3 regions of the Bacillus sp. JJ1122 genome follow, and region 1 is predicted to be linked to each of the others. Evidence: predicted binding sites of a transcription regulator. Region 1 holds the regulator's gene; each other region holds the start of a gene.

Region 1 (5,005 bases):
GTTTTTTGCGATGCCGTTAAGAGCTTCGCCTGAAGATGCGCGACTTGCAAGACTCTTTCCGTCTTCATACACCGGAATGTCCTTATCCCAACCTTCTACAAGCTCAGCATTCATTGCTTTTTCCAGCTGTGCACCAAGTTCAGGGTATTCACTCTTGTATTTAGCGAAAAGTTCATTCCATTCCTGCTCAGTTTGTTCACCCTTATCAGCAATTTGCTGTTTAAAGTGGTCATACACTTCGCTAGGGACATGGAAGTCTTCTTCGAAAGTCCATTTGTATGCTTCTTTAGTAAGCTTAAGTTCGTCAGCGCCCAGAGGTGCACCGTGAACATCAGATTTACCAGATAGGTTAGGTGAACCATAACCGATTACTGTTTTAACTTCAATTAATGTAGGACGATTCTCATCTGTCTTTGCTTCTTCCAGTGCTTTAGCGATTTCTTCAAGGTTGTTGCCATCTTCTACACGAATATACTGCCATCCATATGCTTTAAAACGGTCAGCAACACTTTCAGAGAATGACTTATTTAAATCTCCATCCAATGAAATGTCGTTCGAATCATACATAACGACCAATCTGCCTAATTTAAGGTGAGCTGCAAGAGATGCTGCTTCTGCTGATACACCTTCCATTAAGTCCCCATCGCCGCAAATGCTATATGTATAGTGGTCAACGATGTTATAGTTGTCCTTATTGTATACAGCTGCAAGGTGGCGTTCTGCCATTGCCATACCTACTGCCATAGCAACCCCTTGTCCTAGTGGACCTGTCGTTGCATCGACTCCTGCTGTGTGGCCAAACTCAGGGTGGCCTGGTGTTTTGCTGCCCCACTGACGGAATTGCTTAACGTCATCCATTGTAAGGTCATAACCTGCAAGGTGCAACAAGCTGTATAACAACATAGATCCGTGACCTGCAGATAATACAAAACGGTCACGGTTAAACCATTCAGGATTTTTAGGGTTGATGTTCATGTAACGTGTCCAAAGTGTGTATGCCATCGGAGCTGCTCCCATTGGCATGCCAGGGTGTCCGGAATTCGCCTTTTCAATTGCGTCAATCGATAAAGTACGAATTGAATCAATTGAAAGCATATCAATTTTATTAAACATTAAATACATCCTTTCTATAAGTACTGACTACAATCTTAATATTATAGCGAGAATAATTATTATACAACAAATTGTGCCTGAAGGAGACAGAAAAGGCCGTATAGTTATTTATTTTGACACAAATGCCTTAAAGTTATGTAACAGAACCCACACAGTTACACTGTTTAACATACTGTTCTTACTGCCTTTAAAAAAGAAAAAGGATACAAATAATATGTATCCCTTTGAATGACCTCTATTAATGAAGCTTATTTTTATTTTGAAATTCTTTTAACTTACCAGGAGTAACATCATTCCCAGCTGGATCAACAATGGTTACACCTTTTAATGTATTAAGCATGGAAGAACGAAAGGATTGCAGATATTCTGCACGAAGCTTCGTTTGTTCCTTTGCCTCTTCGTCAGTCAACTTTGATGCTTTTGCTTTTCGTGCCAATTCATTAATTCTGGCAATTTTATCACTAGATAGCATTGGTAAAGCTCCTTTGTAAAAAAGTTACGTTAACAGTCATGTTACTAGAAACAGGCGATTTTTACAAGGAAGGAGATTCCTCATCGATAGACTCTATGTATTCCAGGTATCTGCGATTAACAGTTGCTTTTGAAACATTGAATCCAAATCCTCTTAATGTTGCTGCAATCTCGGCAAAGGTAAGACCATTATTCCTGAGCTTGACAATCTCTTCGATTGGCATATCTTTCCGTTCTCTCCCAGAATGATCACCTTGATTTTTCAAGTTCCGCTGAGGCTTATATCCGTGCTCAATAGCCCTCTGCATCCCTCTTTTAATTTTTATATTGTGGATTTTTCTTTGATATTCTTCGACCATGCTCACAATTTGAAGCACCATCGAATCTGATTCTGAAAGCTGAAGCTCACCATTGTGCGAAATACTGTATAGCTTAATTTCTTCTTTTAATACGCAGTGTAGAATGGCGACCTTAGCATTTCCTCTGCCAAGACGGGTTTCATCCTGAATCAAAAGAGCTCCGATTGTTTTATCTTTTATAAGTTCGAGAAGTTCCAATATACCTTCTCTTTCAAGATCATATCCGCTTGCCTGTTCCTTAATGATTCTTTCTACCTCGAAGCCGCAGCTGTCAGCAAGGCGGATCAGTTCCTCCTCCTGCCTCGTCAATGAGGTTTCCTGTGTTTCTTTAGTCGTACTTACGCGGCAATAAATAATTGCTTTCATGATGTCACCTTATTTCGCTTTGCTTAATTTATCTTTCTGCTCCTGCAATCTGTGTAGGCTCTAATTGTTCAGCCATCACAGGGATGACAAGTTCATCGCCAGGATAGATTACTTCGCCTGCTATTCCATTTTTTTTCTGAACCCAGCTAACGAACTCGTTTTCTGAAAGATTATGTTCATCTGCATATGTTTCGGCAATCTCCCATAACGATTGCCCTTCTTCTATAGTAACAGTTATGTAAGCATCGTCGGTATTATTTAAATGAGCTTTCGCCACAAGCGAAAAAATCAAGCTGACAGCAAGCAGGATGATGGCATAGGAATAGTTTTCCCAAAGTTTTTTCATGTTCAGCACCTCTTAGCGAATGTATGTTCGTTTATTTGATTTTATTATAAAACGAACATTTGTTTCCTGTCAACTAAATATTCGAACTTATGTTTGTATCTCAATATAGTACATGGTATAATAAGGACAAGAAATTATACGAGGTGCGTGAATATGACGAAGTTATCGAAACGGCAACAAGACATATTTGAGTTCATTAAAGGTGAAGTCAAGAAAAAAGGATATCCACCATCCGTACGCGAAATTGGCGAAGCGGTTGGCCTTGCCTCCAGCTCCACTGTCCATGGACATTTAGCTAGACTTGAAAGCAAGGGCTTGATCAGACGCGATCCTACAAAGCCGCGTGCTATCGAAATCCTTGAAATAGAAGATGATAGCCGTATCCCTAAATATAATGTTGTCAACGTACCGGTCGTTGGTAAAGTAACTGCGGGTATGCCGATTACGGCAATCGAAAATGTTGAAGAGTACTTCCCTCTTCCTGATCGTCTAGTCCCTCATGATGAGCAAGTGTTCATGCTTGAAATCATGGGAGACAGTATGATTGAAGCCGGTATCCTTGATGGCGATTATGTCATCGTTAAGCAGCAGAAAACAGCCAATAATGGGGATATCGTTGTTGCGATGACAGAAGAAGACGAAGCAACAGTTAAGCGGTTCTTCAAGGAAAAGGATTATTTCAGGCTTCAGCCAGAAAACTCATCCATGGATCCTATTATTCTCCGGAACGTTTCAATCCTGGGCAAAGTGATCGGAGTATACCGTCATATGCATTAAAAAAAGCAAGCGGCATTCCGCTTGCTTTTTTTAATATGAATCTATTAAAATGAGGTGTTTTTCCAATAATGGCAACTTCTGATTCTCCATAAATCCTGTCAATTGCAGATTAGCCTCTTCATTATTCTTCTGTTTTATCCTGATGTTTTACACCTTTACTCTTATAAGGCTTGGCGCTTTTAGCTTTATTCGCGCTTGATTGCCATCTGTTCCATCCCTTTTTACCTGTACCTCGGCCTGTTCCGCCTTTACTCTTCGCTTTACTCATTTTTATACACTCCTTCATTCTAATTCCCGTATTTATGCTGCATGTATTTATTACTATTGTCCGCTACAACGATTTTATGTCCCAATGCCTCTTCAGGTATACTTTTTACTTAAAATATAAGGTCTCTCCCTGTGAGAGTAGCACATTTTGCGATAAAGTAGGCAGAACCCCTAGCATCTTGTCCTTGATTACATAACATATTGTATCAACAAAGGAAGGAGTTGAAACAAATGGGATGCAACCGAAATAACAACGATGTTTCTAATGTTTTTTTCCCTAACCGGGATAGGGACCGTAACCAAGTAAAAGCAACAATTGACTTTGATGATCTTTGCCGTGCAGTTCGCCGTTGTATTATCGAGGACTTAGAAGGAATTCAGGATGATCGTGATCGTGATGATCGTGACGATCGCGATCACCGCCGCCACAGAAGATGTGGATGCTTGTTTTAATTTAACTCCACCTAATTAGCTGAAAAGAATCCCGGTGATATTCTTCTTCCGGGATTCTTTTTCATTGTGATATTATTCGTGCCAGTTTACGTTCTGAACAGGAAGAACTTTTACGATTTCATTTAAATAGGCTTCCTTTTGCTCCGCTGTTAACCACAGGTGCACAATGCCAGAATCCTGGCTGCTCCTAATCAATCGGCCCATTCCCTGCCTTAAACGCAGCAGCATATATGGAAGATCTATCTCTGCAGAAGCGTTCGCTGCATGTTTCCGTTTTGCCTGGAAAACAGGATCATGAGGAGGGAACGGCAAGGATGAAATAATCACCTGCATTAATGATTCTCCTGGAACGTCCAAACCTTCCCACAGGCTATAAGAACATAGTACTGTTGTTTGCTCGCTTTGGAAGACCTTTACGGTTTCACTTATTTCTCTGTCTCCCTCAAAAAGAAGGGAAAATGGCCATTGTTGATGACCAGCCCATGTCCTAAATCGTTCCATTTCCTGAGAGGAGGAAAATAACACAAGAGATTTTCCGTTTTGGCTTAATAAGTCGGCCCCAATCTGCTCCCATTTATTCGTTTCATCTGTCTGAATATGTCCATCCATCTTCATCTGCTCTTCGTAATCAAAGGGAGACGCCACTGTAAATGAAGAAAACTGTTCAATACCAAGGCTTTTAGCAATATAACTAAAGTCCCCAGCCTGTGATAATGTAGCCGAAGAAAAAACAAAAGGAATATTTTGCGAGAAGACTTCCTTCTTCAAAATTTCTTCTACTAATCGCGGCATAATTACCAATGACGTTTGAACCTCATTCTCCTCAAGCCAGAAGATCCCTTCATCATTTTTA
Region 2 (5,005 bases), on a different contig from region 1:
TGCAATGGTTTACAAGCTTGGTGATGCTGAGGCGAAGAACCATGTTAGAAATATGGGCATATTGGATGAACAGCAGCTGAATAGATAATGAAATTAGAAGCCACAGCCCCGTGCTGTGGCTTTACTTATAAAGTTTAATCCAATTAAAAACACCTTCACCAATTCCATTCATTCAATCACTCTCTGTCCGTTTGTAACTAACCTGTAACTCTTCTTTTCTAAAATGAGTTTATCATGAACGAGAGAGGGAGATTGCGGTGAGGTGGGAGCTCGATTGGCTGGAAACGAGAGCGAGAATGACACCGGCGGCTCAAGCAATTGGTGAGGCTGAATCGGATCGTGCCTGGACCTTTAGGGAGGTCAATGATCGGGCAAAAGCTATTGCCATGTCGCTGCAGGAAAAAGGTGTCCAAAAGGGAGACAGGGTTGCGCTGCTCGCGCCAAACGGAATCAGTTACTTTGATTTGCTGTTTGCCTGTGGCAAGATCGGCGCTATTTTCGTGCCGCTTAACTGGAGATTGTCCGTCGATGAACTTACTTATATCATTAAGGATTCGGATCCGCAGCTTCTTGCGTTCCATTCCAACTTTACCAATGAGGTTACGATGATATGGCAGCATGAGGAGCGCAGCCTTCTGATAGATGGAATACAGTATGAGTTGTTGATTGACCAATACGCTGGCCGTCTGAACAAATCTAAGTTTCAGAACATCGGAGTGGACGAGGAAGACCCGCTGGCGATGATTTATACCGGCGGAACGACCGGAAAACCGAAAGGGGCAGTCCTATCACACCGTGCGATCATTTGGAATGGGATTTCCACGATTACCAGCTGGAACCTGACGAATGAAGACAAGACGGTGACTTATTTGCCGTTGTTCCATACAGGCGGACTTAACGCGCTTTCGATTCCTATACTGATGGCTGGTGGGCAAATGATTATTGCGAGGGAATTTGTCCCGGAACAAGCAATCGAAAATTTAATAAAATTTAAGTGTACAATCGTCCTGTTTGTGCCGACGATGTATCATATGCTCGTGAAATCTGAACTCTTTTACAAAGCTGAGTTCAAAGATATGAAAGTATTTTTGTCAGGGGGGGCGCCTTGTCCGCTAGATATCTACGAGACTTTCAAGCGGAAGGGGATGGCGTTCAAGGAAGGCTACGGCCTGACAGAAGCAGGGCCAAATAACTTCTTTATTGATCCAGCAGAGGCTGAAGTAAAACGAGGGTCTGTTGGCAAGCCGATGCTCTTTCATGAAATCAGAATCATAAACGAAGAAGGCTTTGAAACAATTCCCGGCGAGGTCGGGGAACTGGCGATAAAAGGGAATCACGCTTTTTCCTACTACTGGAATAATAAAGAAGCAACAGAAGACACATTAAGAGATGGCTGGTTATATACTGGTGACCTGGCTAAAAAGGATGAGGACGGCTATTTCTATATTGTCGGCCGGAAAAAAGAAATGATCATTACCGGCGGAGAAAATGTTTTTCCGCTTGAAATCGAGCACTGGCTATGTTCACATCCATCGATTCAGGAGGCAGCTATAATTGGGATGCCCGATGATAAATGGGGTGAGGTTGTTACAGCTTTTATTGTACGTGAGGAGAAAAGCGACCTTGCAGAGGCAGAGGTCAAAGAGTATTGCAGACAAAAGCTCGGTAGCTACAAAGTCCCAAAGCATATCTATTTCATTGCTCAAATGCCAAAAACGCATGTCGGCAAAATCGATAAGAAACTGCTGAAAAGTAATACCTTGGCTGAAAAGCAGAAACCTGTCATCTAAAAACTGATTTCGGAATATACTTGGAATTTCCGGAATATATGGGGTGAATTTCGGAATATATCCGTAGAATTCGGAATATCCAACCAAGCAGCATTTCGGTAAACAAATAGGTCGGCAGTTAAAAAGATCTTAAAAGGCATTTCAATTGGCATCAGCTGATTGAAATGCCTTTTCTTCTTTTATGAAAAAGCACAGGATGATATTAAATAAAAACAATGATGATAACAGCAGCATGACTCCTTTAAATGATAACAGAGCTGCTACTGGCGGTGCGAGGCTTGCACCGCTCAATAGGATGAAGGAATAGAGCGAAAGTGCTTTGGCCCGCTGTCTGCTGCCATAAAAGCCAATCAAGGTTATGGCTGTCGGAATCACAAGTGAGATGGAGGACACGAAAAAAATGGAAAAAACGACTAAGTGAAGCGTGGAATGAAGGAACAGCAGCATGAACGAACTGGAGGCACCAATTGCCAGGCCGACAATCAATGTCCGTAATTCTCCCCATCGATCCATCATTTTCCCGGTAAAAAGCGATAAGGAAGCACCAATCAATCCAACCAGTCGGATCATCAATAGGTCAGAAGGCGGGCCGGCAAAGGACCTGCCGATTGAATCGTAAAATGCAATGATTGAAAATAGAAGCGAAAACGTAATGATATAGCATTTCATTAAGCGCGAATCGGATAATAAGCTAAAAAAAACGCTCCATAGCGGCCTGCTTTCCACTTCAGGTCTTGGAGATTCTTTTAGCAAAAAGAAACCAATCACAAACAGGAAAAAATAGACTCCAGAGAAAAATAGATAAACACTGTTCCAGGAATACAGACTTGCAAGAAAAGCGCTGGCGACCTGACCGAAGATGCCGGCGATTAAAAAGCCTGTATTGATCAAAACAACAAGAATTGTCCTTTGCCTGAAGGTAAATAAATCGTAGGTATAAGCGAATGCAACCGAAGCAAAGGTTGCAAGAGTCAACCCCTGCAGCGACCGGGTAACCCAGAGACTAAACGAGCCGGTGGAAAAGCCGACAGCAAGAGTTGTCAGCGCAGATGCCAACAGGCCATATACAAGGATTTTCCTGCGGCCAGTAAAGTCAGAAACCGGTCCAAAGGAAAGAAGGCCGCATGCATAGAAGAAGGTAAACAGCCCGCCAGCTAAGACGACGTGGGATTCATCAATGGCAAGATTGTCCGCCAGAATGGAATAGATGGGGATTAACGTATAAATATTGCTCGCAACCATAATTGCACTTATCGTAAGAAGGATTGACACTTTTTGAAAAAAGGTAATGGATTTCATCATGATCACCTGCCAACAATACTTTATGCTTTTGCCCATCGGATTGCAGGTTGTTTTGGGAAAAATTAACGGACTCTTTGCTTCCAAAACAAGGGGGAAAAAAGGTATAATTAAATTATATACAGAACAATTGTTTGGCAGCAGGAATACATCCAAAGGCGCATGAAATAAAGCGCCTTTTTCAATTTTTATATAAAGAAAACTTCTATGCTATCATCAACATAAGAGACTTTTATTTTAATAGGGAGAAAGGGGAAGTTAGATGTCTGTACGTTTGGTATTAGGGCGCTCAGGGAGCGGGAAAACCGAGCTGATCATTCAGGAAATTAAGGACAGGCTTATTGCTGATCCGCAGGGTGACCCGGTCATCTATCTTGTTCCTGAGCAAATGTCGTTCTTGTCAGAATATCGATTATCCACCGATCCAGAGCTCGGGGGAATGATCAGGGCGCAGGTGTACAGCTTTCCTCGTCTTGCCTGGAGGGTTCTTCAGGAAACAGGCGGTTTTACACGCCAGCATTTGGATAGTGTCGGGATCAGCATGATGATCCGCAAAATTATAGAAGATAAAAAAGACGATCTGAAGATCTTTCAAAAAGCAGCTGACAAAAGTGGTTTTGTACAGCAAATGGAACAAATGCTGATTGAGTTTAAGCGTTATGCAATCAAGCCGGAAGAGCTGACCGAAAAAATGGCAGATCATCCTGATGGCAATAAGGCGCTTGGTGATAAAATCCATGACCTGGAGCTTGTTTACAGGCAATTTGAAGATGAACTGTTTGGAAAGTATATCGATTCAGAGGATTACTTCAAGCTCCTGGCCGAAAAAGTGCCTGCATCTGAGTATTTAAAAAAAGCAGAAGTATATATTGATGGCTTTTACAGCTTCACTCCGCTTGAGCTGATGATTATTGATCAATTAATTGGTACGTGTAAAAGGGTAACCGTCACCCTGCCAGTTGATGAGAATTATAAAGATGAACAGCCAGATGAGCTGCATTTGTTCAGGGCTACTGGTGAAACATGCCAAAATCTGCATGAAATAATCAAGACAAAAGGCTATGACCTGGAAGAAGAAGTTGTTTTGACAGAACAGATGCGATGGCATGAAGAGTCTTTAAAGCATCTTGAGAAGGAATTCGATTCCAGGCCAGCCACAAGGTTTAATGGCGAGGCCGCGATCCATATTGCCCAGGCAGCCAACAGAAGGGCAGAAATGGAAGGTGTAGCCCGGAAAATTCGCGGACTTGCCAGAGAAAAAGGCTATCGATACCGGGATATCGCTGTACTTATGAGAGGAAACGAATATCGGGAAGTGCTCGAAACCATTTTTGATGACTATGGACTTCCTTACTTTATCGACCAGAAAAGAAATATGCTGAACCATCCGCTGGTTGAGCTTGTTCGTTCAAGCCTGGAAACTGTTTTAGGGAACTGGCGTTATGAACCAATTTTCAGGGCGGTTAAAACGGACCTGTTATTTCCGTCTGGAGCAGACATTCATAAAATGCGCGAGCAGATGGACGTGCTTGAGAACTATGTTCTTGCGTATGGAATACAGGGTGAAAAATGGACGAAAAAGGATCGATGGAAATACAGGCGGATCAGAGGCCTTGAATATGACGGTGCTGTACAGACTGATGCTGAAAAGAAGACTGAACAGGAGCTGAATGACCTTAGGCTGCTAATAACAGCGCCGCTGATGAGGATGGCACGGAGACTGAAGAAAGCTGACACCGGACGGAAACTGTCTGAAGCGGTGTATTTGTTCATGGAGGAGCTTGATATTCCAGCTAAGCTTGAACTCTGGAGGATGGCTTCTGAACAGGAAGGAAGGCTTGTCGAAGCAAGGGAGCATGAACAAGCGTGGAATGCTGTTATTGACCTGCTCGATCAGTTTGTGGAAATGCTCGGTG
Region 3 (5,005 bases), on a different contig from region 1:
AAAATACTTGATGCAACTCTTCTGCACTGAGACCAAGAACATGCTTTAGCATAAAATACGATTCGGATATTAATTGCATATCTCCGTACTCGATGCCATTGTGGACCATTTTCACATAATGGCCTGCTCCATCCGGACCGATATATGTTGTACATGCTTCCCCATTGACTTTAGCAGAAATGTCCTGGAAAATCGGAGCAACTAAATCATAGGCTTCCTTCTGTCCTCCAGGCATGATGGACGGGCCATGCAGAGCCCCTTCCTCGCCGCCGGATACGCCTGTTCCGATGAAGTGAAGGCCTAACTCACTCAATTCCTGGTTTCGACGTTGTGTATCGGCAAAAAATGTATTGCCTCCATCAATGATGATATCGCCTTTTTCAAGGTATGGCTTCAACTGTTCAATAGTCGCATCTGTAGCTGCTCCAGCTTTGACCATAAGTAAAATCTTGCGGGGCTTTTCAAGTGATTGGACAAATTCTTCAATCGTGTAGGTACCGACGAGATTTTTTCCTTTTGTTTCAGCCAGCATTTCATCCGTTTTCTCTCTAGAACGATTATAAACGGATACAGAATAGCCTCTGCTTTCAATATTCATCGCCAGGTTCTTGCCCATGACTGCAAGGCCAATAACTCCGATTTGTTGCTTTGACATTTTTCCAACTTCCCTTCTGTCTAAAACCAGGTTTTTAAATGCATACTCTATAATTTAGCAATGATAGATTTGGGTTGCAAATATTCAGGTCTGTGCCCTTATTTATTTTGACTGAACTGCTGTCGGATAAACATTCTATTTATCTTTTCTCTCTTCATTGTCCTGCAGCCTGCGGTCCTGCAGGAAATCTTTATTAAAGCTTGTATCTGTTCCTTTATTTACTTCAGAAAATTTATTTTTAATTTGTGAACCAGCACTCTCAATAATGCTTTTGCCATATTTCTCTCTCAACAGGCTCATCGTATTAATCAGCGGCTCTTTCCTTGCATCCTGCTCAAATGAGAAAAGGTCCAGCTGTTTCACTGCTTGATTCGCTTCAAGAAGGTCAGTGCCAGTAATGCCCAACAGTCTTACCGGGTCCCCGTTCCAATGCTTAAGGAACAGCGTTTTGGAGGCAGCAGCAATTTCATCCTTTTTAGACACAGGATTTTGGAGCTTCTGGCTCCGCGTAATCGTCTTTCTGTCCTTAAAACGGATCATGACACTTATATTCGTTGCCACGGCTTCCTTTCGCTTCATCCTGGCCGCTACTTGTTCAGAAAGCCTTTCCAGCACCTTCAAAAGTTCCACCTGGTTTGATACATCTCTCGGCAAGGTCGTAGAATTTCCAATACTTTTAAAATCATAGACTGAATCTGGGTCGACTATCCGATTATCCTGACCTTTAGCTCGTTCCTTCAGCCTTATTCCGTTAATTCCAAGCAGACCTTTCAGCTGAATGTCATTTGCCTCAGCCAAGCCGCCAATTGTGTTGATTCCGATATTTTTTAGTTTGTCCGCAGTTTTGCTTCCTACACCATGCATCTCTCCTACCTCCAGCGGCCAGAGAATCCTTGGAATGTCACGTTTTCTTAAAACCGTGATACCCATGGGTTTTTTCATATCGGAAGCAGTCTTAGCGAGAAATTTATTAGGAGCTATCCCAATACTGCATGGAAGATCTAACTGCTCTAGAATCCTCTTCTGAATGCTTTCTGCAATCTGCAGTGGAGAACCAAGGTCGGAACAGTCTGTGATATCCATATAGCCTTCATCAATTGAGACAGGCTCTACGAGCTCGGTATATTGACGCAACAAATCAAACATGGCAGCAGAGGCTGATCGATAGCGTTCGAAATTCGGTTTTTTTATGATCAAGTTAGGGCATAGCTTCTTTGCCTCCCATAAGGGCATGGTTGTCCTGACGCCGAATTTTCTCGCCTCATAGCTGCAGGTTACAATAATCCCCCGGCGTTCCTCAGGATTCCCAGCAATCGCGAGCGGTTTCCCCTTTAAGTCTGGATCATATGCCATTTCAACCGAAGCATAGAAACTATTCATATCAACATGTAAAATAACCCTGCCTTGTTTTGGATACATCTCTTTCATGTCAGCCACTTCCCAAATATACGTTCCCTCTCATTTTATCAAAAAAGCATGAGCAATACCTGAAAGATGATCATGCAGCTGTCATTCCTAACTGGACAGATCATGATAATGACTCATTTTTATGACCTTCCATCTCACTTTTAAAAGATCGTCTGCACCATGAAGATTGTACACCGCTCTGCGAAAAGATTTTTCAATAGAATTGTTCTTGCATAAAAGAGGACAACGGTTGTGAATTTTATGTGAAAAAATATGAAAAAATTAAAGAACTTAATGTAAATGCCGATATAAATACATACACAGGTAATATTTTTAAATGTCATTTATGCTAAGACGGGGGAATATTTATGCAGCATTGGTCTATCGGAAAGAAGTATGGAAGCGTTTTTATCTTTATAATGGTGATTTTTCTAGGCAGCTTTGTCTATCTATCGACAGTGCTTAATAATCTGGCAGGAGCTATCGACCAGGCTGAGGATAAAAGCGATTATGCCATCATGATTAGCGATATGGGTTCCTCTTTCCGGCAAAAGTATATTATTATTACAGATTACATAACTGAACCAAAACCAGAATTGCTGGCAATCTATAAGAAGGAATCGGACAATTTCAATGCGTCTGCAGGAAAGTTGAAATCAAATGTTAAATCCGAGGAAGAAAAAGCTTTATATAATGCAATTATCAATACGGACAAACATATGGACAAAGTATGGGAAGAAGAAATATTGGCTACTGTAGAAGATTTCAAACAAAAAGGCGAACAAGTTGATATCTTCACTCAAATCAGCCTTGCCAATAAAGCTGAGACCATTCGGGATATGAATATCGATAAACTGAATTCCCTAAGAACTATCATTCTTGATGATCGAACGAAAATCATGAAGGAAACTCATTCCTCGATCGCATCCATGGTCCAAAATACATTTATCATTATGATCATAGCATTTGTCATCTCGTCGATTGCTATGTACTTTGTATCCCGAAACATAAGCAGGGGCCTAAAAGATGTGGTAGCTTATTGCAAGAAGCTTGCTGCCGGCGAATTGAATGTAAAGGTACTAGATGCTAAAAGCAAGGATGAGGTTGGCCAGATTATTGCCGCTATGAACCAATTGTCCGGAAACCTAAAGGCATCAATCTCCAGCATCCTGTCATCTTCTGACCAGGTTAATGAAATGTCGAGAAATTTAAAGCTTAATGCAGAAGCAACGACTGAAGCGAATAACGAGATCACCTCTTCAATTATGCAAGTTGCATCTGCATCTGAGGAACAAGTGAAAATATCGGAACGTACAAATAATGCCGTCGAAAATGTTTCTTCACAGCTATTAGAGGTTACTGGATCACTTAAAGAAACTCTTTATACTACATCGGTATCGAAGGAGAAAATTGAGCAGGGCAAAAAGTATGCATTCAGCGTTACCGAACAGATGGATATGATTAATGAAAAAGTAAACGAATTATCGAATGTGATTCATTCCCTGAAGAATAATTCTCAGGAAATCCATAGAATTATAGAGATTATTACTGATATCTCTAATCAGACAAACTTGCTTGCACTCAACGCAGCAATTGAAGCAGCCCGTGCAGGTGAACATGGTAAGGGATTTGGCGTCGTTGCACAGGAAGTCCGCAAGCTCGCTGAACAATCAGCAGGAGCGGCTGAAAGCATCCGCAATATTCTTGAACAGACTGGGAAGGAAACAAACCAGGCCGTAAATGTTATGGATGAAAGCCAGGCGACCGTATTGAAAGGAAATGAACTTGTGGAAAAAGTGGCGATTACTTTTACTGAAATCGCAGATTCGATTGAAGAAGTAAGCATGAAAGGAAACCATGTAAGCGAAGCAGTTGTAAACGCGAATGAAAAAATGGAGTTTATGGCTCAATCAGCCACTGAAGTGATCACCGCATCATCAAAGTCTGCACAATTCCTTGAACAGGTTGCTGCCACAACAGAAGAACAAAACGCAACAATGCAGGAGCTTTTGGAATCATCAGGTAAACTTTCCAGCATGGCAGAGGATTTGCGAAAATCTTTTTCAAGCTTCAAGTTATAGAAAAATACAAACAAGGCTGGTTCACATTGAACCAGCCTTGTTTGTATCCAATTAAAGCTAAAAAACATTTTCTTAATTTTGTAATTCATGCTTCTCTTTTTGCATATATTCCTTGATTTCCTTAATACCTTCAAGTGACTGTATCAGCGTTTCCGGGTCTATGACCATGATCATACGTTTATCAAAATTAGCAATACCTGTAATGAATTTCGTTTTTTGATAGGCAATCAGTCCTGGCTGCTTCAGATTTTCAGCTGGAATCTCCAGAATTTCCTTAGCATCCCTAACTAAAGTGCCAATTGAAATATCAGCTGTCTGCAATACAATCAGTCTAGTTTTTTCATCAACTTGAATATCACGGCCATAAAGGACTTTTTCTAAGTCAATTACAGGAATCAAGTCGCCCCTAACCTTAGTAATCCCTGTGACATAATCCGGCATATGAGGAATCGCTGTTATTCCATCAAGCTTCTCTATCGAAATGACATAGAGGATTGGGAAAGCATACTCTTCATTTCCTGCCTGAAAAATTACCGTCTTATTGGTTTCAGCCATAGAGTTCACACCCTTTGTAAGATTTCTGTCTATTACTCTATCAACAATATAACATTTTATTCCTGCAAGAGTAAGTAGCAATTGGAAATTACAACAAAAGGACTTCCATGTTGGAAGCCCTTTTAAGTCTTATTGTGCAGCCACTTCTTGAATTAAAGCAATGACCATTTCTCCAAGCTTTTCTAGCTCTTCGATCGGCATTCTTTCATTTGTTGTGTGAATTTCTTCGTAGCCTACAGCAAGGTTAACAGTCGGAATGCCAAAACCTGCAATTACGTTAGCATCACTGCCGCCGCCGCTGTGCAGC

Evidence for each region. The regulator LexA, encoded in region 1, represses DNA repair genes until DNA is damaged. The targets are predictions, from matches to a motif close to CGAACATATGTTCG.
Region 2: the regulator LexA is predicted to act here: its motif matches at 3,213-3,226, upstream of addB (helicase-exonuclease AddAB subunit AddB).
Region 3: the regulator LexA is predicted to act here: its motif matches at 2,097-2,110, upstream of V7201_RS05630 (DNA polymerase IV).

What each region holds. Positions count from the first base shown of each region.
Region 1 covers NZ_JBALQL010000024.1:24,396-29,400, forward strand. Annotated here, with positions in the region: gene tkt (transketolase) at 1-1,113, opposite strand, end outside; gene V7201_RS14310 (DUF896 domain-containing protein) at 1,352-1,585, opposite strand; gene V7201_RS14315 (YneB family resolvase-like protein) at 1,647-2,309, opposite strand; gene yneA (cell division suppressor protein YneA) at 2,338-2,655, opposite strand; gene lexA (transcriptional repressor LexA) at 2,809-3,432, shown strand; gene V7201_RS14330 (DUF3934 family protein) at 3,554-3,700, opposite strand; gene V7201_RS14335 (hypothetical protein) at 3,931-4,152, shown strand; gene V7201_RS14340 (ATP-dependent DNA helicase) at 4,225-5,005, opposite strand, start outside.
Region 2 covers NZ_JBALQL010000035.1:77,142-82,146, forward strand. Annotated here, with positions in the region: gene V7201_RS19080 (hydrolase) at 1-88, shown strand, start outside; gene V7201_RS19085 (class I adenylate-forming enzyme family protein) at 258-1,790, shown strand; gene V7201_RS19090 (MFS transporter) at 1,932-3,092, opposite strand; gene addB (helicase-exonuclease AddAB subunit AddB) at 3,352-5,005, shown strand, end outside.
Region 3 covers NZ_JBALQL010000006.1:372,902-377,906, forward strand. Annotated here, with positions in the region: gene gndA (NADP-dependent phosphogluconate dehydrogenase) at 1-655, opposite strand, end outside; gene V7201_RS05630 (DNA polymerase IV) at 791-2,083, opposite strand; partial or broken gene V7201_RS23155 (HAMP domain-containing protein) at 3,049-3,201, shown strand; gene V7201_RS23160 (methyl-accepting chemotaxis protein) at 3,328-4,143, shown strand; gene V7201_RS05640 (chemotaxis protein CheW) at 4,216-4,698, opposite strand; gene V7201_RS05645 (tripeptidase T) at 4,828-5,005, opposite strand, start outside.